Regions from separate parts of the Clostridium septicum genome, predicted to be linked through region 2. Evidence: riboswitches for the same ligand, from Rfam matches in the RefSeq annotation. Region 2 holds a riboswitch; the other holds the start of a gene.
The links. Region 2 has a riboswitch for cobalamin ahead of cobT (nicotinate-nucleotide--dimethylbenzimidazole phosphoribosyltransferase). Riboswitches for the same ligand answer to the same signal wherever they lie in the genome.
Positions count from the first base shown of each region.

Region 1: another riboswitch for cobalamin. It lies ahead of CP523_RS01495 (sirohydrochlorin cobaltochelatase); the one in region 2 lies ahead of cobT (nicotinate-nucleotide--dimethylbenzimidazole phosphoribosyltransferase).

Region 1 is NZ_CP023671.1:326,256-338,173, forward strand. Features, by position in the region: gene cbiD (cobalt-precorrin-5B (C(1))-methyltransferase CbiD) at 1-835, opposite strand, end outside; gene CP523_RS01485 (precorrin-8X methylmutase) at 843-1,466, opposite strand; gene CP523_RS01490 (cobyrinic acid a,c-diamide synthase CobB) at 1,479-2,765, opposite strand; gene CP523_RS01495 (sirohydrochlorin cobaltochelatase) at 2,740-3,591, opposite strand; cobalamin riboswitch at 3,786-3,977, opposite strand; gene CP523_RS01500 (GNAT family N-acetyltransferase) at 4,030-4,533, opposite strand; gene CP523_RS01505 (PTS lactose/cellobiose transporter subunit IIA) at 4,940-5,269, opposite strand; gene feoB (ferrous iron transport protein B) at 5,536-7,545, opposite strand; gene CP523_RS01515 (FeoA family protein) at 7,585-7,803, opposite strand; gene CP523_RS01520 (FeoA family protein) at 7,822-8,043, opposite strand; gene CP523_RS01525 (hypothetical protein) at 8,043-8,321, opposite strand; gene CP523_RS01530 (TIGR00266 family protein) at 8,586-9,386, shown strand; gene CP523_RS01535 (endonuclease/exonuclease/phosphatase family protein) at 9,416-10,189, opposite strand; gene pflB (formate C-acetyltransferase) at 10,393-11,918, shown strand, end outside.
Region 2 is NZ_CP023671.1:2,825,302-2,837,219, forward strand. Features, by position in the region: gene CP523_RS12935 (M15 family metallopeptidase) at 1-725, shown strand, start outside; gene CP523_RS16525 (hypothetical protein) at 738-872, shown strand; gene CP523_RS12940 (PHP domain-containing protein) at 942-1,637, shown strand; gene CP523_RS12945 (MATE family efflux transporter) at 1,824-3,200, shown strand; gene CP523_RS12950 (glycoside hydrolase family 2) at 3,721-5,946, shown strand; cobalamin riboswitch at 6,120-6,302, shown strand; gene cobT (nicotinate-nucleotide--dimethylbenzimidazole phosphoribosyltransferase) at 6,430-7,533, shown strand; gene CP523_RS12960 (cob(I)yrinic acid a,c-diamide adenosyltransferase) at 7,544-8,077, shown strand; gene CP523_RS12965 (bifunctional adenosylcobinamide kinase/adenosylcobinamide-phosphate guanylyltransferase) at 8,074-8,625, shown strand; gene CP523_RS12970 (adenosylcobinamide-GDP ribazoletransferase) at 8,622-9,377, shown strand; gene CP523_RS12975 (bifunctional adenosylcobinamide kinase/adenosylcobinamide-phosphate guanylyltransferase) at 9,390-9,770, shown strand; gene CP523_RS12980 (histidine phosphatase family protein) at 9,763-10,365, shown strand; gene cbiB (adenosylcobinamide-phosphate synthase CbiB) at 10,376-11,320, shown strand; gene cobD (threonine-phosphate decarboxylase CobD) at 11,320-11,918, shown strand, end outside.

The sequences.
Region 1 (11,918 bases), 900 kb from region 2:
GCCTTACATCACAAACTCTACTATGAGTATTAAAACAACCATAAGCTATCTTACTTATCTTTCCTATATGCCCAACTAGAATAACTTCTTTAATCTTTACATTTGCACAACATTCAAGAGCAAAGCCTACAAAATTAGATATTATAACTATTTCCTCCTCTTTAAAGCCTTGTTCTAATGAACATTTTTCTCCTATATTTCCAAAGGTTAAAACTAACCTTTCCCTATTAATAGCTTTTTGATTTATTTCAAGCTTAATTGAATCCTTTAAAGCTTCTTCAGACATTGGATAAACTATTCCTCTAGTTCCTAAAATAGAAATTCCGCCTTCAATTCCTAACCTAGGGTTAAAAGTCTTTTTTGCAATTTCAACTCCTTCTGGTATAGAAATAGTTATTTTAACTCCAGCATTATCTGGAACTACAGATGTTACTTCTCTTTCTATTTCCGCCCTTGGAACTGGATTTATAGCTGCTTCACCTTTTTTTACAAATAGTCCGTCTTTAGTTACTATACCTATTCCTTCTGCTGCTAAAAGCTTAAATCCCTTATCTAGTTTTTCTGCCTTTGCAAAAATTTCTATTCCATTAGTAATGTCACAATCATCTCCAGCATCTTTTATAACAGATACTATTACAGAATTATTCTCTCTTTTTATAGAATTTATTCTTATATTAAGTGTTATTCCTTTAGGTGTATCAATTTCTATACTTTCTAAAGTTTCATTATTATATAGCATAAAGGTGGCAGCTTTAGATGCAGCTGCTGCACAAGAACCTGTTGTATAGCCACACCTTAATTTTTTAAAGCCACTTTCTATATAAAGGTCAGTCATTTAATCACTACCTTTCAACTACCATATACATAAGAGCATTTATAATAGAAGCTGCTACTGTACTTCCGCCTTTTCTACCTTTAACTGTTATATATGGAATATTAAGCTCCTCTAAGTTTTCTTTACTTTCACTAGCTCCTACAAACCCAACTGGTACTGCTATTATAAGCTTTGGATTTGCCTTTTTTTCCTTTATTAATTCCTTTAATTTAAACAATGCAGTAGGTGCATTCCCAAATACAAATATATCTACACTATCAGCTGAAGCTTTTTCTACAGCTGCCATTGATCTTGTTATGCCCTTTTCCTTTGCCTCTTTATGAACTTCTTCTAAATTCACATAACATATTACTTTTCCATTTAGTTTTTCTAAAGCTTTTTTGTTTATTCCTGAAAGAGCCATATTAGTATCTGTATATATTATAGGATTATTTTTTAATATTTCCTTGCCTACATTTATAGCATCTTTACTTATTTCTATTAACTCCATATATTCAAAATCTGCTGTTGTATGAATTACTCTTTTAACTACCTTTAATTCATCTTCCGTAAAATCATGGTTTCCCATTTCATCACCTATAATTTCAAAGCTAGTTTCTTCAATTTCCATAGGATTTTTTATATAACTCATGTTTTCACCGCCTTATTTATCTAATAAACATCTTAAAAACTCCATATTAGAAAAGAAATGAATATGAGGATAACCTGCTAATGTGTTGTTTTTTTCATAACCACATTCCCATGTTTTTTTCTCACCTGTATACATATTCTTATAAACCTTATATATTGTTTTCTCATTTAAATCTACTTTTGATTTATGAAATTCATGACAATTTATTTTAATGCCATTAACTTCTATACTTGCATATCCAAATCTATTTAACCTAGATGTCATACAACTTTCTCCACTAAAAAATCCAACCATAGGCACATTATCAATCTTTTCAGTTAAATACATAAGTCCACCACATTCTCCATAGCATTTAACTCCGCTTTCTAATGCATTTTTTATACTATTTAGCATAGATTTATTTTTACTTAACTCTTCCTTAAATACTTCTGGATAACCTCCACCTAAATAAAGAAAATCTATATTTTCTGGTAGTTTAGAATCTTTTAAAGGACTAAAATAAATAACTTCTCCTGCCTCTTCTAAAAGCTCTAAATTTTCTTTATAATAAAATCTAAATGCTTCATCATAAGCTACTGCTATTTTTAAATTTTTATTTCCAATATGAAATTTATCTTCATATTTTTCTATATATTTAAATTCCTTAATTAATTCATCTAAATTTATATTTTTTTCTATTAAGTCTGCGCATATTTGAATTTTATCTTTTAAATTATCTACTTCAATACTCTGAACTAAACCTAAATGTCTACTAGATAGTTTAATAGACTCTTCCTTTGGAATATATCCAAAAACCTTTAAATTACAATTTACTTCTATATTTTTCTTTAATAAATTATAATAGCTTTCTGATATAGAGTTTAAAACAACTCCTATAATATTTGCATTCCTAAAATCTTTAATTCCATTAATTTCTGCACATAAAGTGGTACTTTGAGCTTTTGGACTTATTACTAATAATATTGGAGCATTATTTAAGGTCTTTGATATACTATAAGTTGAGCACTCTTCCGTTATTCCAATTCCATCATAAAGCCCCATAGCTCCTTCTATTATTGCTACATCTCCATTTCCCCTTGAAAAGCTTGCTTTAACACCATCTTCTCCCATAAGATGTAAATCTAAATTTCTAGAGTTTTGTCCTGTTATCTCTGTATGAAAACCTGTATCTATATAATCTGGACCAGATTTAAAACCTTGAACCTTATAATTTCTATTTTTTAAAGCCTTCATTAACCCTAATGTAAAAGTAGTTTTTCCGCCACCACTACAATTAGATGAAATTATTATTGTTTTCATTTTTTCTACCCTTCTTAGTTTCCCCAGCATCTATATATCTATTTTCTATAATATCCTCAATTCTATTTATATATAACTGATTAAAAGCATCTATTTCTCCTAGTCCATGCATATAAATATTTACCTTTATACCTTCAGCTTCTAACATTGATTTCCAAGAATCCTTTTCATCTGATGCCATATCATTTATAGCATGATCTCCTGCTACAACCATAAGAGGCAATAATGTAACTTCTTTAATATTTTTTCTTTTTATTCTTTTTAAAACTACATCAAAAGTTGGATATCCTTCTACAGTTCCTACAAAGACATTTTCATATCCATGGTCTTGAAGTACAGCTTGCAGACATCCATAAACAGCATTTGAAAAATGTGCTGTTCCATGTCCCATCATAACTACCCCTTCTTTGTCCTTTAATAGGTCTTCTATAGTTTCTATAAAAATTGAATAATCCTGTGGTAAATCTTCTATCCCTTGATAGTAAAATATCGGTCTTCCAAGTCTTAAAGACTTAAATTTATCCTGATACATTTTTTGTACATTTTTTATGTATTGAAACTCTTCTCCTGGAATGATATGTAAAGGTTGCATTATAACTTCTTCAAAGCCATCTTTATATAGCTTGTCTAAAGCCTCTTCTGGTGTATCAATAAATATTCCGTTTTTCTCTTTTAATTTTTTTATAATTATATGAGCTGTAAATGCTCTAAAAACCTTATACTCTTTAAACTGTTCTGCTATTTGATTTTCTGCCTTCTCGATAGATTTTTTTAACACATCTAAATAACTCGTACCAAAGCTTACTACTAATATTGCTTTTTTCATAAAATAAAAAATTCCTTCCTTTATTAATCGTTAAAATTTGAAATTTAAAATAAAAAAGGCATCCTATAACTTCTAGGACACCAATCATTCTAACAAAAGACAAACTTAATAAACCATTAGATTTTAAGTCTTAAACAATCTAAAGGCGTGTTTAACATAACTTTGCTCATTTGCTAATTATCTTCCCTCCGAAGGATAGCACATAACTATAGGCAGGTCTCCTGACTTAAGCTTCATCCTCTTCTCTTCCTTCCCAACATAATGTCAGTGGATCCATTTAGAGATTCGTCAGCTTTTACAGTAGCGGGGGCTGCAGTAGATTTTCACCACTTTCCCTTTTAATCTTTAGATAAAATTATCTAAGAACCTATAATTGACAATATTTAATTACTTCAATTATACAGTATTAAATATTTAATTGCAATAAAGGAAATTTTTTTAAGCTGCAAGTTTTAAAAACTCATATATACTCATTGTATAAATTATTTCATTTTGTAAAATTTTATTTTCTTTAAATCCTATACTTTCAAAGGCTCTTCTTGATCTAATATTTTTAGTTCTAATTTTGGCAATAACCTCATCTACTCTCCAATCAAAAAATGCTTGCTTTAAACTTTCTATAATTGCAGCTTTTCCATATCCTTTTCCCCATAACTCCTTTTCTCCAATAGCTATTACTATTTCTGCATTATTTCCTTTTGGTACCAATCTAACAAAACCAATAGCTTCTTTATTATTATTAATAATTTGAAATTTTCCATTATTATTAAATAAGTGAGTGAGTATTGGAATATTTATTGTATTAAGCAGATTTTCAATATTTTCACTAGCATATTTATCTTCATTTAAATACTTTGTAACCTCTTTATCTCTTAACCACTTAACTAAATTTATTGCATCATCTCTATATACCTCCTGTCTTAGTGACACATTAATTTTCATTTGTAATTACCTCCCTAAATCCTTTTCATTGCCAATTAATTGCCATTGTACTATTGAAAAGGCTTTTAGTAAAATTGGCTTTCCATTTATTACTTAATTTTAACTATACTTTTAAGTAATTTACTCCATTTAACTGCAATTCCCATATGCAAACCATTTAAAACAATATTATCCATTTAATTGTACTTTATTGAATTAAATTACTTTTCATTCCATTTAAAGTAAAATGTAATATTTAAATATTACTATAAAAATAAAGATTACACTTCATAAAAAAGATAATATAATTATATATAATAATAGCACCTAGTAAAATTAAGTATTCTTACTAGGTGCTATTTTTTAGAGTATCTCAAAAATAATTAGTAAACCATATTTTTGATAAAACACTCTTTATTTTTAGATATTATATGCTTTTTTCAATTTTATCAATTCTCTCATATAATGTTATAAATTCTTCAGCTAATTGTTGATAGTTCATGGAATTCATTAAATGATCTTGCGCATGAACTAATAAAACATTTACTACAACATTTTCACCAGAGGCCTCTTTGGTTATAAGTTCAGTTTGAAATGCATGTGCTTTATGCATCTCTTTCTTTGATTTTTCAATTAAAGTTTTAGCTTCTTCAAAATTTCCTTCTTTTGATTTACTTATTGCATCAAAAGCTAAAGCTTTTGCCTCACCTGCATTGGCTATTAATCCAAATGATACTTCCATTAACTTTTCATCCATATTATTTGCCTCCTAAAGGTTTCTATAATTTGTTGTTTCTATATTATTTTCTTCTAATAATTTTTAACTTCTTTAGATGTTAGTTTTTTATTTCATGAATATTGTTTTTAAAATAATCAAATTCTATTCCTTCATTATAGAAGTAATATACCACAAAAATATTGTAACATTTTAATCTAAATATATAAAGATATTACAAAATTCTATTTCACTCTAAATAAAAGTAAAGCTATATCAATATAACATTGATATAGCTTTACTTTATATTATTGAAATCCTAATAAACTGCCAACTTGATAAACTAAAGTGGCTGCTACTAAACCTACTAAGAATGTATAAATTGCTGTAAATAAAGTCCACTTCCATGAATTGGTTTCTCTTTTTATTGCTCCTAAAGCAACTAAACAAGGAGTATATAATAGTGACATTACCATAAACGCCATAGCACTAAGAGGTGTAAATACTGTTTGTACGGCACTTATTAACATTGGGCCTTCTTCTATTCCTGAATATATTAATCCCATTGTACCAACAACTGTTTCTTTTGCAAGTATTCCTGTTATTAGTGAAACTGATGCTTGCCATGTTCCAAAACCTGCATACTTAAATATAGGTGCTATAACTCCACCTATCATACCTAATAATGTTTCTTCACTATATTGTTCTGCTCCTAATGGGAATGTAGATAATGCCCAAAGAATAACCATTACTGGTAATATTACAACACCAGCTCTTTTTATAAATGCTCCTGCCTTGTCCCACATTAACATTGATATATTTTTAATTGATGGAATCTTATAACTTGGTAGTTCCATAACGAAATATGAAGGCTCTCCCTTAAATATTGTTTTACTAAATATCTTTCCTGCAATTAATGCTACTATTAAACCTGTTACATATAATGCAAATAATATTAGTGCTTGATTACTTTCAAAAAATGCTGATATAAATACTGCATATATTGGAAGTCTAGCTCCACATGATATAAATGGATTTATAAGTATGGCTACCATCCTATCTTTCTTATTTTCAAGAGTTCTTGTTGCCATAATTCCAGGTACGTTACAACCAATACTTACAAGCATTGATACAAATGTCTTACCGTGTAATCCTATAGATCTCATAACTCTGTCCATAACATAAGCTGCTCTTGCCATATATCCGCTATCTTCAAGTATTCCTATTAAGAAATACATCACCATTATTAATGGTAGAAATGCTAATACTGCCGCTACTCCACCAAAAAGAGCATCTTTAACAAAGCTAAGTAAAAGTTCTGGAGCTCCTACTGATTCTAATAACCCTACTGCACTTTCACCTAGTGATCCTATCATGACATCTGTCCAGTCTTGAATTCCTGCACCTACTGTAAAAGTAATTTGGTATAAGATTAGCATAACTATAGCAAAAATAGGCAACCCTAAAAATTTATTTGTTATTATCTTGTCAATCTTATCAGTTAATGTTACTTTATTTTCACTCTTTTTAACTATAGTTTTACTAACTATTTCAGAAATTCTCTCATATCTTTTATCTACTATTGCTATTTCTGCCTCAAATCCAATTTCATCCTCAATAGTTGCTGCACTTTCATCTATAACCTTTGAAAATCCATTTATATTTTCATCTTTAATTAGTTTATTTATATAATTATCATTTTCTAGAAGTTTTATAGCTAACCATCTTTCAGGATAATTAAGTTTTGTTTTATTATTTTTTAATACATTTTCTAAAACTTCTATATATTTTTCAAGGTCTTCTCCATAATTTAAGTCTTTAGCCCTACTTTTTGAATTCTCACTTATAGATGCTTCAATTAATTCCTCTATACCTTCATTTTTTAAAGCTATAGTTGGAATAACTTTTATTCCAAGTTCTTTAGATAACTTTTTAGCATCTATATATATATCTTTATTTTTTGCTTCATCCATCATATTTAAGGCTAGTACCACATTTGCTCCCATTTCTAAAAGCTGTAGTGTTAAATATAAGTTTCTTTCTAAATTCGTAGCATCTACAACATTTATAACAACATCTGGTTTATCATTAATTATGTAGTTTCTAGCAATTACTTCATCTTCTGAATATGCTCCTAAGCTATAGGTTCCTGGCAAATCTACTACTTTATATTCATTTTTCTTATATTTTAAAGTTCCTTCTTTTTTCTCTACTGTTACTCCTGGCCAGTTACCTACATGTTGCCTGGTTTTAGTTAAAATATTAAATATACTTGTTTTACCACAGTTTGGATTTCCTGCTAATGCAATAGTCTTCATTTTATCCCCCTAATTAAATTAATTATCATTATCAATAAACTATTCTTTTATCATAATTTTTCTCGCTAATGTCATATCTAAAGCAAATCTGCTTTCTCCAATAGATATAATAATACATCTACCGTCATTTTTTACTACAGTTATTTTATTTCCAGCCACTAGCCCAATCTCCATCATTCTCTTAGCAAAATCTTCTTTTAGTGCTAACTTTTGAATTTCTACTATTTCTCCCTCTTTTACTAAATTTATTGGAAGCATATTCTCCCTCCTTAATCATCACTCAATAATTACCGCTTTAGCCTCGTTTTTCCTTAAAGTTAATTTATATCCCCTAATTAAAATTTCTATTGGATCTCCCATTGGAGCCTTTCCTGTAACTTTAACTGTTACACCTGGAGTAATTCCCATATCAAGAAGTCTTCTTCTTACTAAACTTTCTTTTTCTAATCCTTTAACCTTAACTTCTACCCCTATACCTATATTGTCTAAAGTATTCATTAACAAACTCCCCTTTTTTTAATATTATTAATAACTTTATATCCCTTTTCAGTTATATCCCAGTTTATTACTCCATTTAATTTTTTTCCCGAACATCCGCAACTACAACTTTTACAGGATTCCATAGTACACTCTTCTTGCTTTTGTATATATCCCATTCTTATTAATTGCATTTTATATTCTTCAGCAATTTCTTCAGTAATACCTAATTTTTCAGAAACATATCTACTAGAAAAAATTCCATCATTAAAATAAACACTTAATACTTCGGTTAGCATAATACTCCCCCTCTCTTGCATCTTAATTTATCATACATTAATTGATATTAACTTTCAATTTCGAATAACTCCATATTTAGGTATTAAATGATAATGATACTCATTTTTTCTTATTTAACCTACTTATACTTAAATTTCCTATTATTTTTATTAATATTTAAATCTAAAAAATATATTTAATAAATTTAACTTTAAAATATTATCATTATTGCTTTATTATTATAAAATTAAAATATATACTGTTAATAAAAAGGAGTGATTAAAATGAATTCACACGAAATAGACTTTAAACTTTATGGCGATGATATGCAATTTGTTGAAATTGAACTTGACCCTAGAGAAACTGTTATTGCTGAAGCTGGCGCAATGATGATGATGGATAATAACATATCTATGGAAACTATCTTCGGAGATGGAAGTAATAAAAATAATAATGGTGGATTCTTTGGGAAGCTTGGTTCTGCTGCTAAAAGAGTTATTACTGGCGAAAGTTTATTCTTAACTGCTTTTACTAATTTAGGATCTTCTAAAGAAAAAGTTGCTTTTGCTTCTCCTTATCCAGGAAAAATAATTCCAGTTGATTTATCTAAATATGGAGGTAAAGTAATTTGTCAAAAGGATGCTTTTCTTTGTGCTGCTAAAGGTGTTAGTATTGGAATTGATTTTAAAAGAAAATTAAGTACTGGATTCTTTGGTGGAGAGGGTTTCATATTACAAAAGCTTGAAGGAGATGGACTTGCATTTATACATGCCGGTGGAACTATAGTAAAGAAAACTTTATTACCTGGTCAAATGTTAAAAATTGATACTGGTTGTCTCGTTGCAATGACAAAAGATGTTAATTACGATATACAATTTGTTGGTGGAGTTAAAAATACACTTTTTGGTGGTGAGGGGCTTTTCTTTGCCACTTTAACAGGTCCTGGTGAGGTATGGGTTCAAAGCTTACCATTTAGCAGATTAGCCTCTAGAGTATTTGCTGCTGCTCCTGTAACTGGAACCTCATCTAAAGATGAAGGTAGTATCTTAGGACCTATTTCTAATATATTTGAAAGTAGATTCTAACTTATAAAAATTTAGAGGTTTAGCTTAAGTTAAACCTCTAAATCAGCTATAACAGGATAATGATCCGATGGATATTTCCCATTTTTATTATAATCTATTATATTTGTATCTATTATTTTGAATTCTTCTGATATAAATATATAATCTATATGATATCCTTTCTTATTTCCTCTAAATTTGCTCATTGTTGATATTCCATAAATATCTTTTTTAAATTCTTGAACTGCTATAAACTTATTTGTACTATAATTACCATTTGAAAAATTCCTAATTAACTTACTATTTGGGTTTGCATTAAAATCTCCCATTAAAATTATAGGCAATTTATCTTTTTTATATTGTTTTTCTATATATTCTCCTATTTTCTTCAAACCATATTCTCTTGCCTTAGGTAATAAACAATCTAAATGAGTATTATATACTCTTATAATTTTATTATTTTCCAATTCTATAACTGCTGTAGTACATATCCTTGGATACATAGAATACCATACAGAACTACCCTGCTTATTAGGATTATTAGATAACCAAAAAGTATCATGCTCTATAATTTTATGTTTTTTAGAAACTAAAATATCATTTCTTTCTATAAATAACTTTTGTGATCTTGCTTTTCCAACAATATTATAATTATTTATATTTTCTTTTATATCATTAAGCATTTTTTCTGTTAACTCTTGGACCCCTATTATATCGCAATTATATCTTTTTATAACTTCATAAACAATATCAGATCGATGTTTCCATCTATTATTTATATCCAAAATAAAATCAGTTCTTAAATTAAAAGTCATTACTCTCATAACTTTACCTTTCCATTCTCAATTAATAATATTAGTATACTTCATTTCTTTTAAAATATAAAATTTAAAAACAATTTATTAATTTTACCATTTTTTTAAAATTCCTATTGCATTATTTAACGGATAATGTTATATTTTTAACATGATAACCATTATTAATTAATAATGGATTTAATTAAAAAATTTTTTAAGAGGTTGATGTGATGAGAAAAGAATGGACTAACTTTAACACAGGTAATTGGACAAAAAATATTGACGTAAGAGATTTTATACAAAACAACTATACTCCATATGAAGGAGATTCTAGTTTCTTAGAAGGTGCCACTGATGCAACTACTAAGCTATGGAGCGAAGTAAGTGAATTATTTAAACAAGAAAGAGAAAATGGTGGCGTTTTAGATGTTGATACAAAAACTGTATCAGGAATTAACGAATATGCTCCAGGATATATAGATAAAGCTTTAGAAAAAATAGTTGGAGTTCAAACTGATGCACCACTTAAGAGAGCTGTTATGCCTCAAGGTGGAATTAGAATGGCAGAAAATGCTGCTAAATCATATGGATTTGAAGTTGACCCATCTATCTCTACAATCTTCTCTAAATATAGAAAAACTCACAATCAAGGTGTATTTGATGCTTACACTGATGAAATGAAGATTGCTAGAAAATATGGTATTGTTACTGGTCTTCCAGATGCTTATGGTAGAGGAAGAATTATAGGTGACTATAGAAGAGTTGCTCTATATGGTGTAGATAGATTAATAGAAGATAAAATGGATCAAAAGAAAAGTTTAGAAGTAAACTGCATAGATGAAGACATTATAAGATTAAGAGAAGAAATCTCTGATCAAATTCTTGCTTTAAAAGAATTAAAGGGACTAGCTGCTACTTATGGACTTGATATATCAAATCCTGCAACTAATGCTAAAGAAGCTGTACAATGGCTATACTTTGCATACCTTGGATCAATAAAGCAACAAAATGGTGCTGCAATGTCTCTTGGTAGAACTTCAACATTCCTAGATATATTCATTGAAAGAGATTTAAAAGCTGGTATTATAACTGAACAAGAAGCTCAAGAATTAGTTGATCATTTTGTAATGAAATTAAGACTTGTTAAATTCTTAAGAACTCCAGAATATAACGATTTATTCTCAGGTGATCCAACTTGGGTAACTGAATCAATTGGTGGTATGGGATTAGATGGTAGAGCTTTAGTTACTAAAAACTCATTTAGAATACTAAATACTCTTTATACTTTAGGACCTTCACCAGAACCTAATTTAACAGTTTTATGGTCAAATAAATTACCTAAAGGATTTAAAGACTTCTGTTCTAAGGTTTCAATTGATACAAGCTCAGTTCAATATGAAAATGATGATTTAATGAAGCCTTACTGGGGAGATGACTATGCTATAGCTTGTTGTGTATCTGCAATGAGAGTTGGTAAGCAAATGCAATTCTTCGGAGCTAGAGTTAACTTAGCTAAAACATTACTTTACACTATTAACGGTGGTAAAGATGAAAAATCAGGTGTTCAAGTAGGACCTAAGATGGAAGGTATAAATAGTGAATACCTAAATTATGATGAAGTTATGGAAAAATTTGATGTAATGACAGATTGGTTAGCTAACCTTTATGTAAACACATTAAACGTTATTCACTATATGCATGATAAATATTCATATGAAAGCTTACAAATGGCTTTACATGATAGAGATGTATTTAG
Region 2 (11,918 bases):
TAATGAATAGTGGTAAAAAAATAGTGTATGATGATAAAAAATCAAAAACTAATGAAGAAAAATTAATAAATCCAGATTTGCAGGATATGTTAGAAGTTAAATATTCTTTAGAAAGTATTGATAAGGTACAAAAGGGAAATAGAGATCCAGGAAGAGCAAGAGTATATGAATTATTAAATGAAGTTTATGGTAATACTGAAAGTAATATTACTAAAAATTTAGAGCAAGTTTCAACAGCTTATGGAACTTATCCTTTTAATAAGAAAAATGAAGCGGCTGAAAGCCTAAAAAAAGCATTAAAAGAAGCTAGTGAGGCAGCAAAATCTAATCCTAAAATTGGAGGATGCATTGCACCTATAAATGGAACTTTTAATTATAGAGTAGTAAGAGGAACAGGTAGACTTAGTGCTCATGCTTATGGAATAGCAATAGATTTAAATAGAAATAATAGTGACTATTGGAAATGGGTTAAAGAAGAGGAAGGTTCAAAACGAATAGCATCATATCCAGTTGAGTTAGTTAATGCTTTTGAGAATAATGGATTTGTTTGGGGCGGAAAATGGGAGCATTTTGATATATTACATTTTGAATATAGACCAGAGTTTATATTCAAAGCAAAATACTTTAATAACAGTGAAATAAAAGAAAATGAAAATTGGTATAATGGAGTTCCTATGGATGAAGAGACAAAAGCAAAAATAGATTTAATAGATAATACTATCTAGTTTTAATAAATTTTGACAAATAATAAACATTTAAAGAGAAATATTATTACAAAATTAAAGTGTTCAGATAGGGTGGAAGCAACTATATCTGCTATAAATAATAATATAAAAGAATATTATTATGCAAAAATGAATTCTAAAGTATAGTGAAAAAATAGTTGCTGAATTATATTTATTACATATTATAATATGAACGAATAATATTTGAGGTTATAAATGTATACAAAAGGGGACTTTCATTTACACACAACTAAATCAGATGGAGATCATACTCCTACTGAAATTGTAAAGATGGCTAAAAAACAAGGATTAGATATAATTTCAATAACTGATCATAACACTACAGCAGGTATTGCAGAAGCTAAAAAAATAGGAACTGCTTTAGGAGTTAAAATTATTCCAGGATTAGAATTATCAACAAGATATAAAGGCAGAAAGATTCATGTTTTAGGATATTTCTTAGATGATAAATATAAAAATAAAAATTTTCAAAAGGGATTAAAGTATATTAAATCACATAATACACAGGCATTACAAAAATTAATGAAGGGAAAAATTTTAGTTTCTAAAGATGATGAGAAAAATAGGATAGATGTAAGAACTGGAGTAGATTTCTTAAGATTTTTTGGAGCTACAATTGTATTAGCTCATCCTGTAAAGATAAAACCTGTTATGTTCCGTGAAATTATCAATTTAGACTTTAATGGTATAGAAGCAATTTATTTTAAAAATAAACCAGAAGAAACGGAGTATTTTAAAAAGATAGCAGAAGATAGGGACATGTTTTATACTGCAGGCTCAGATTTTCATACAAATAAAACTTTAGATAAACGACATGGCTTAATTGGAGATGTATATTTAAATAAAGAAGAAATAGAAAGATTTCTTAAAGCCCTAGAAGAGAATAATTAAAAGGTCTTACTCAGAAATAAGTTAAAAACTAATGTTTCTGAGTAAGACCTTTTCTAAAAATTAACATAAATTTTTTTGGAAAATCTATTTATAAAATATTAATAAAGTAGTATTATAATATAAGAAATTAAATGAATTTATATTCATAAGCGGAAGTAGTCTTAAAATTTCAAAGGGGATGAATAGATGTCTAGAGGAACAACGAATTTAGGAAAAGATCCAGTAGGAAATTTATTGTTTAAATTAGCATTACCGGCTATAATAGCTCAGCTTGTTAATGTTTTATACAACATAGTTGATAGAATTTTTATAGGAAGGATACCTAATGGAGATCTAGCAATGGCTGGAGTTGGGGTAGTATTTCCAATAATAATGATAATATCAGCTGTTAGCGCACTTGTAGGTATGGGTGGAGCTCCATTAGCAGCTATAAAAATGGGAGAAGAAGATAATGAAGGAGCAGAAAGAATAATTAGTAATAGTTTTACTATGTTAATAGTTTTAGGTGTTTTATTAACTATAGGATTTTTAATCTTTAAAGAACCTATACTTTGGACTTTTGGAGCAAGTGAAGCTACAATAGGATTTTCAAATGATTATTTAACACTATATTTAATTGGAACAGTTTTTGTCCAAATTGCATTAGGAATGAATCCATTTATAAATACTCAAGGGTTTGCTAAAACGGGAATGGTAACTGTAATGATAGGCGCAGTTATAAATATAATTTTAGATCCAATATTTATATTTGGGTTAGATATGGGAGTTAAAGGAGCGGCATTGGCTACAATATTAGCTCAAATAATTTCAGCAATATGGGTTTTAGTATTTTTATTTGGTAAAAAAAGTATTATTAAAATAAGAAAGAAATACTTAGTACCTAATATTAAAATTATAGGTTCAATAATTGCATTAGGAATATCTCCATTTATAATGCAAGCTACTGAAAGTTTAGTGTTAATAACATTAAATAATAAATTATTTATGTATGGAAGAGATTTAGCAGTTGGAGCTATGACTATAATGAGTAGTGTTATGCAAATAGTAATTTTACCATTAATGGGATTATCCCAAGGTGCTCAACCTATTATAAGTTATAATTATGGATCTAAAAATAGTAAGAGGGTAAAGAAGACATTTAAACTTTTACTTATTAGTTGTTTAGCATATACAGGAGTAATGTGGGCCTTATTAATGTTATTCCCACAAGTATTTGTAAATATATTTAATAATAAGCCAGAGCTTGTAGAAATTACTTCCTGGAGTATAAGAATATATTTCGCAGGTATATTTATGTTTGGAGCTCAAATAGCATGTCAACAAACTTTTCTTGCTTTGGGTCAAGCTAAGATATCTTTAATGTTAGCTTTACTTAGAAAAATAATTCTGTTAATTCCATTTATATTTATATTACCAACATTCTTTAATAATAAATTAATGGGAGTATTAATGGCAGAACCTTTTGCAGATGTAATAGCAGCTTTAATAACTATTATATCTTTTATAATATTTTATAAAAAAACTTTTAATACTAAAAATTTAGAAAAATTAATTGGAAATTAATTTAATAATATATAAAAATAAGAAAGGTGAATATCTGAAAACTATAGTAGAATAATTATTATTGAGATTTTTCAAATAAAAAATCACTTAGTAAGAATATTTAATCTTGCTAGGTGATTTTATTATATATAATTGTATTATTTGGTGATTGTAATTGTGAGTTGTATTATAACTTTAATATTTGTATTTTATAAGTCATTTTTTACAAAGGAAAGTAAGAAGATTTAACGGAACATATGTAAAAAAAGAATATGTATATAAATGGAAGACATGCTCTTCCATTAATTTTTTACCATATCAACAGTTTAATCTAACAGAGTATTTATATTTAACATAAGTAATTTATTTATGTTAAAAAGTATAGAAAATCTGGAAAATATCGAGATTTATATATATTTATGAAGGGGATTTAGTAAAATTATAGAAATAACTTAAGGGAAGATTTTGTAAACTATATGAAGAGTAAATTATATTTTAAATGTTTAATATTATCTAATGTTGATGTGAGGGGGGATTTAAAATGGTATCTAATAATAAAATTTTATTAAATGATAATTGGCAATTTAAAGTTTTAGATTCTGAAAGTTATGAGGAAATAATAATACCACATACAAATAAAGAAATTCCTTATAATTATTTTGATGAAAGAGATTATCAAATAATATCATGTTATAAAAGAAATTTTACAGTATCAAATAGCAATAAAAGAATATTTTTAAAGTTTGATGGTGTAATGACAGCTTTTAAATTATTTATAAATAATAATTATGTTAATGAATACAAAGGAGGATATATACCTCATTTTATAGAGGTTACTGATTTTGTACATTTTGATAAAGAAAATGAAATATATGTAGAGGTTGATTCAACTGAAAGAGAAGATGTTCCACCATTTGGAGGTGTATTAGATTATTTAACTTTTGGAGGAATATATAGAGATGTATTTCTTTATGAACATAACAGTTGTTTTATAGAAAATATTCATTATGATTATAAGGTTGAAAACTACCTTAATGGCACTGGTAAAGTAGTAGTATCTCCAAAGGTTTTAATAAATAGTAATAATAAAGATACAAATAATTTAATAACATTAAAAATAGGAAAAGAAGAATTTGAGTTTTATACTAAAGTTAAAAAAGGATCTAATTGGTATAAATTAAATGATATTCAGTTAGATAATATAAAACTTTGGTCATTAGAAGATCCTAGACTTTATAGGGCAGATATGAATTTATTTATTAGCAATGAAATATTAGACAGTAGTACAATGAATATTGGATTTAGGAAAATTGAAGTTAACGGTACAGGTTTTTATTTAAATGGGAAGAAAATAAAAATAATGGGTTTAAATAGGCATCAATCTTTTCCTTATGTTGGATATGCAATGCCAAAAAGAGCTCAAATAAAAGATGCAGATATATTAAAGGATGAACTAAGTATTAATTTAGTAAGAACCTCTCATTATCCTCAATCACCTTATTTTTTAGATAGATGTGATGAGATAGGTTTATTAGTTTTAGAAGAAATACCAGGATGGCAACATATAAGTCAAAGGGAGGATTGGAGACAACAAGTTTTAGAGGATGTTAAAGGAATGATAAATAGAGATTTTAATCATCCTTCAATAATAACTTGGGGAGTTAGAATAAATGAATCTCTTGATGATGATGAGCTTTACTCAAATACTAATAAAGTAGCTAGAGATATAGATAGTAGTAGACCAACTTGTGGAGTAAGATACTTAGAAGGTAGTAGCTTTTTTGAGGATATATATACTATGAATGATTTTAGTTATGATGGTGGAGAAATAGTACTAAGAAGTAGAGATACAGTTACTAAGTTAGAAAAGAAAGTTCCTTATTTAGTTACAGAATTTTGTGGACATATATATCCAACTAAATCTTTTGATCATGAACAAAGAGTAGTAGAACAAGCTCTTAGACATGGTGTAGTACAAAGTAAATCAAGAAGTTCAGATGATTATTTAGGTGCAATAGGATGGTGTGCATTTGATTATAATACACATTTTGATTTTGGATCCGGTGATAGAATTTGCTATCATGGAGTAATGGATATGTTTAGGCAACCTAAATATGCAGCTTATATGTATAAAAGTCAAAAGAACCCTAAAATTCAAGCCATTGTGGAGCCATTAACTTTATGGTCAAGAGGGGAAAGAGATAAGGGAATAGCCTTTCCTATATACTTATGTACAAATTGTGAAGAAGTAGAGGTTATACTAGGTGGACGCAGCTTAGGAATATTTAAAAGAGATGAAAATACTGTAGATGAAAATTTAAAATATTTAGAGTATCCACCAATTAAGGTTGATTTGTTAAATGGAGATTGGGGAAGCAAATGGAGTGAAATAGAATTTATAGGATATATAAATGGAGAAAAGGCTTCTAGCAAGAAGTTTTGTGAAAATCCTGTAGTTACAGATTTGAAAGTAGTTGTAGATAATAATGAACTATGTGGAAAAGAGCTAGATACAACTAGAGTTTCAGTAACAGTTGTAGATAAATATAAAAATAAACTTCCTTATGCAACAGGAGCAATATTTTTAGAAACAGTAGGAGATATAGATATAATAGGGCCTAAGGTTGTTTCATTAATTGGTGGCTCAATAGCATTTTGGGTTAAAACTAAGGGGAAATTTATTAATAATAGGACACAAGTTTTAATTAAAAGTTCTTTTGGTATAGAAAAAGTAGTAAATATAAAATTAACTGAAAGTTATAAATAATATTTAGTTTAAGAGGATAAGGAATTTATAAAAATTTAGTATCCTCTATTTATTTACATTAAAAGTTTTTTAGATTTTAAAAATTAAATAAGTGCCATTAATAGAGTCATAATCTTAAATTCACATTCTATATCATTGACTTTTATATAAATTATAAGCTATTATAACAAAAAGAGGAATAATTCTGTAAGGGTTGTTTATTACATTAAAAGGGAAATAGGTTAAAAGCCTATGCGGTCCCGCCGCCGTAAAAGAGGAGCTAGTCTTAATAGTCACTGAAATTTAATTTTGGGAAGACTAAGGCAAAGAAGCAATGATTCTTAAGCCGGAATACCTGCCTTTACTTAAAGCACTATAAACTTCACGGTGTATGAAGGGTGTATTGTATAAAATAGAAGTATATTTATATCTATATTTAATGTATACAAGCATCTTACAAAAGTAAGGTGCTTTTTATTTTTTTATAAATAGGTGGAGAGTAATATGAATAATAAAAATAGTTTAGTTAATTTTATAAATAATATTAATCCTATAAATGAAGAAGTTATGGAAGAGACAAGAAAAAGGTTAGATTCATTAGCGAAACCATTAGGGAGTCTTGGAAAATTAGAAGATATAGCAGTAAAACTTTCTGGAATTACAGGAAAGGTAAAAAATAAAATTAAGAAAAAGTGTATTATTATTTTATCATCAGATAATGGTGTAGTTGAGGAAGGAGTTGCATCAGCTCCTCAATATGTAACACTAGCTCAAACTATTAACTTTACAAAGGGTTTAACTGGAGTTGCAGTTATTGCAAAGGAAGGTAACTCAGATTTAATGGTAGTAGATGTAGGTGTCAATACTGATAAAAAAATTCATGGTGTAATAGATAGAAAAATAAGAAAAGGCACAAATAATATATCAAAAGAACCTGCAATGACTTACGAAGAATGTATAAAAGCAATAAGTATTGGAATTGAAATGGTAGAAAGAGCTAATAATTATGGATATGACATTTTAGGTGTAGGGGAAATGGGAATAGGAAATACAACTACAAGTAGTGCTGTATTAATTGCCTTAACAAATTGTGATATTAAATATGCTATTGGTAAAGGAGCCGGTATAACCAATTTAGCTTTTGAAAAGAAAAAAGAAGTCATAAAAAAGGCCTTAGAGATAAATAAACCTAATAAAAGTGATCCAATAGATGTGTTATCTAAAGTAGGCGGCTTTGATTTAGCAGCTATGGCAGGGGTTTTTATAGGTGCAGCATATTATAGAATTCCTGTAGTTATAGATGGATTTATATCTTCAGTAGCAGCATTAGCAGCAGTAAGGATGAACCCTTTAATAAGGGAATATTTGATTCCATCTCATTTATCTAAGGAAATTGGATATAATATTGCTATGAAGGAATTAAATTTAGAACCCATGGTTAATTTAGATATGAGATTAGGTGAAGGAAGTGGATGCCCAATAGCGTTTTCTATAGTAGATTATGCCTGTGCAGTTATTAGTAATATGGCAACATTTGAAGAAGCAGAAATAGATTCAAGTTATTTAGATGAAGTTAGAGAAAAAGAAAATTATATAGTAGAAATTTAGGAGGATTAAAATGGAATTAGGACTTATTCATATATATTGTGGAAATGGAAAAGGAAAAACAACAGCAGCTATGGGGCTTGGTATGAGAGCTTGTGGAAGAGGATATAAGGTATTATTAACTCAATTTTTAAAAGATAATGATACAGGAGAGCTTAAATCAATAGAAAAATTAAGCGATAATTTTCATGTTTTTTTAGGGGTGCCTATGAAGAGATTTTTTAATTATTTAAGTGAAGAAGATAAACTTGAAGTAATTAAAGAGCACAGAGAAAGATTTGAAAAAGTTACTAAAAAGGCAGTAGAAGAAAAATATGATCTATTAATTATGGATGAAATTATGGCTTCTTTAAATTATGGAATTTTAGAATTAGATAAAGTTGTAGAATTTTTAGAAAATAAACCAAAAAACTTAGAAGTAGTTTTAACAGGACGAAATCCAGATAAAAAGTTAATAGATTTAGCTCATTATGTATCAGAAATTAATCCGATTAAACATCCATATGAACAAAGTAAGATACCAGCAAGAGTGGGTATAGAAAAGTGATTTGTTTAGTAGTTGGAGGAGCTAAAAGTGGAAAGTCTATGTATGGACAAAATTTAGCTAAAGCTTTAGAAGATAAAAATGGAAATTTATATTATGTTGCAACAATGAATCCATATGACTTAGAGGATTTAAAAAGAATAGAAAATCATCTAAAGGATAGAGAAGGATACGGATTTAAGACTATAGAAAAGCAAAAAAATATAGAAGAAGTTTTAGGATATATAAATGAAAATGATACGCTATTAATAGATAGTATAACTTCCCTTGTAACCAATGAAATGTTTTTGGAAAAAGATTTTATAAAGGATGTGAAATCTAAAATAATTATGGGTTTAGAACAAATAAAGGAAAGGAGTAAAAATGTTATAATAGTTTCTGATTATGTATTTGGTGATAGTATAATTTATGATAATTATACTGAAAACTTTAGAAGGGAACTTGGAAATATTAATAGGGAAATAGCTTTTTTTTCTGATATAGTTATAGAATGTATTTATGGAAATGTTATAAAACATAAAGGAAAGGAATTATTAAAGGAAATAATATGAAAAAATATTTTAAAGGATTTTTAATGGCTATTAGTATGTTTACAATAATTCCATTACCTTATTATCAGTGGGATGATGAAGGCGCAAAGCATATTCTTAAATTTTATCCTTTTATAGGTTTTGTAATAGGATTAATTTGGTATGGAATATATAAATTAACGGTGCTTTTAGGAATGTCTACTATGTTATCTTCAGCTATAACTATGATTATTCCATTTGTAATTACAGGAATGTTACATTTAGATGGTTATATGGATGTTTGTGATGCCCTTTTATCCAGAAGAGACAAAGAAGAAAAAATTAGAATATTAAAGGATCCAAATACAGGAGCTTTTGCAGTAATATCTTTGGGAATATTATTTATAGTTGATTTTGCTGCTATTTATACAATTGTGGATAATAATATTAATACTTTAGGATTTATTTTAATTCCGATAATATCACGAGGACTTATGGGATTATTATTGATATGTAAAAATCCAATGAAAGAAAGCTCATTAGGAGCATATTTTAGAAAAGATACTGGAAAGTTTGATAAGTTAATATTAGTAGGGATTTTAATTATAGTATCGATAGCCTTTTATCTAATTTTCAATATAAAGGCATTAATAATTCCTATTTTAATGATTATTTCAGGTTTGTTAGTAGTAAGAAGTAGTGCAAATGAATTAGGTGGTATGTCTGGAGATAGTGCAGGATATGGACTTGTTATTTCAGAATTAATTGGAGTGTTATTTTTAACACTTATATAAGGAGGGTTACTAATGATATTAGTTTTTGGAGGGGCATATAACGGAAAAATAAAATGGGTTAAAGAAAAATATAAAATAGAAGAGGTAGATATATTTTATTGTAATAGCTCAGAAATAGATTTATCTAAAAGAGTTATTTGTGGATTACATAAGTTTACATATGCTGCAGGTAAAGACTCATTAGATCCACTTAAGATTTTAATAGATAATAAAGAAATTTTAAAAGATAAAATAATTATATGTGATGAAATTTCATCTGGAATAGTTCCATTAAAGAAAGAAGAAAGAGTATGGAGAGAAAATACTGGTAGATGCCTACAATTTTTAAGTGAAAATTCTAATAAGGTATATAGAATTTTTTGTGGTTTAGAAATGGTGCTTAAAGATGTATAAGTTAGAATTATATATGTTAAGACATGGAAAAACTATTTTTAACGAAGAAAGGTTATATTGTGGGACAAGTAATCCTTCCTTAAGTGAAGAAGGAAGAAGTGAATTAATAAAGTTGTTAAAAGATATAAAATATCCACAGTGTAATGAGTATTTTACAAGTGGTGCTACAAGAGCTAATGAAACTTTTGAAATCTTGTATCCTAATGAACAATATGAAGTTATAAGTGGATTTTCAGAATATGATTTTGGTGATTTTGAAGGAAAATCTTATGAGATGTTAAAAAAGGAAAAAGCATATATAGATTGGATTACAGATGATTTAGGTGATGTACATTGTCCTAATGGTGAAAGTAAAAAAATATATATAAATAGAATTGTAAATACTTTTAAAAATTTTATAAGAAACTGTAAAGTGAAAAAATTACAATCAGTTATGTTAGTGTCTCACGGGGGAACTATTGGAACAATATTAGAACTTTTTTATGATAAAAGAAAAAGCTTTTATCAATGGCAACCAGAGTGTGGAAAAGGTTATAAATTAACTATTTTAGTAAGTGATGAAATAAAGGTAGAAAAAGTAGAAGAAGTAAAGTAGGTAGATAAAAATGATAGATTTAACTATAGGTTTTTTATTGGATTTAATAATAGGAGATCCACAAAATCCTATACATCCAGTTAGAATCATAGGTAATTTATGTAGAGTTTTAGAGAATTTCTTTAGAAGTATTATGAAAAAATATTTAAAATTAGCAGGACTTATAACATGGATTATTGTGGTTTTAGCAGTATATTTTATTAATTATATTATTATAAAGTTTATTTTAAATATTAATATAGTAGCAGGAGTTATTTTTAGTGGAATATTAATTTATTTCTGTATTTCAGCTAAGGGATTAAAAGTAGAAGGATTAAAGGTTTATAATTATTTAATAAAAAATGATATAGAATGTGCAAGAAAGCAACTATCATATATAGTTGGAAGAGATACAAAATCCTTAGATAAAAAAGGTATAATAAGAGCTGTTGTAGAAACTATAGCAGAAAATATGTCAGATGGAGTAATAGCACCTTTATTTTATGCAGGAATTGGAGGGGCACCTCTTGCAATGGCATATAAAGCAGTAAATACTATGGATTCTATGTTTGGATATAAAAATGATAAATATATGGAGTTTGGGTTTTTCCCAGCAAAGTTAGATGATGTGTTTAATTACATACCAGCAAGAATTACTGGATTATTAACTGTGCTTACAGCCTTTATTTTAAAGTTAAATTGGAAAAATAGTTTTAAAATTTATAATAGAGATAAGTATAATCATACAAGTCCTAATAGTGCTCATCCAGAGGCAGCTGTAGCAGGTGCATTAGGGATAAAACTTGGAGGAGCAAATTATTATTTTGGAAAATTAGTAGAAAAACCTACTATTGGAGATAAACTAAAAGAAATAGAATTATCTGATATAGATTCAACTAATAAGATTTTGTACGGAGTAGCTATTTTAGGATATATTTTAGGGATTTTAATAAACTTAATTTGGAGGCTTTTATAATGACTAAATCTATTCATGGTGGAAATACAGCAGAAATTTCAAGAAAATACGGAATGCATGAAGATGAAATTATAGATTTTTCAGCTAATATTAACCCATTAGGGTTAAATAAAGAAGTTAAAAAGGCAATGATTAATGCAATAGATAAGGTGAGTAAATATCCAGATATAACTTATTATAATTTGAAAAAATCTATAAGTAATTATGAATGTATAAATGAAGAAAATTTAATCTTAGGTAATGGAGCAGCAGAAGTAATATTTAACGTAGTTCGTGGATTAAATCCTAAAAGGGTATTAATTCCGGCACCAACATTTGGGGAATATGAAGAGGCCGTTTTAAGTATTGATGGAGAAATAGAATATTACTATTTAAGTGAAGAAAATAAATTTAATTTAGATGGTGGATTAATAGATAAGATAGATGAAACCATAGATATGGTGTTCATATGTAATCCAAATAATCCAACGGGAGTTGTAACATCTAATAAATATATAGAGGAAATTGCTAAAAAAGCTTTGAAAACAAAAACTATAGTAGTATTAGATGAATCCTTTCTTGATTTTGTAGATAACTCAGAAGAATTTACTGGAAAATA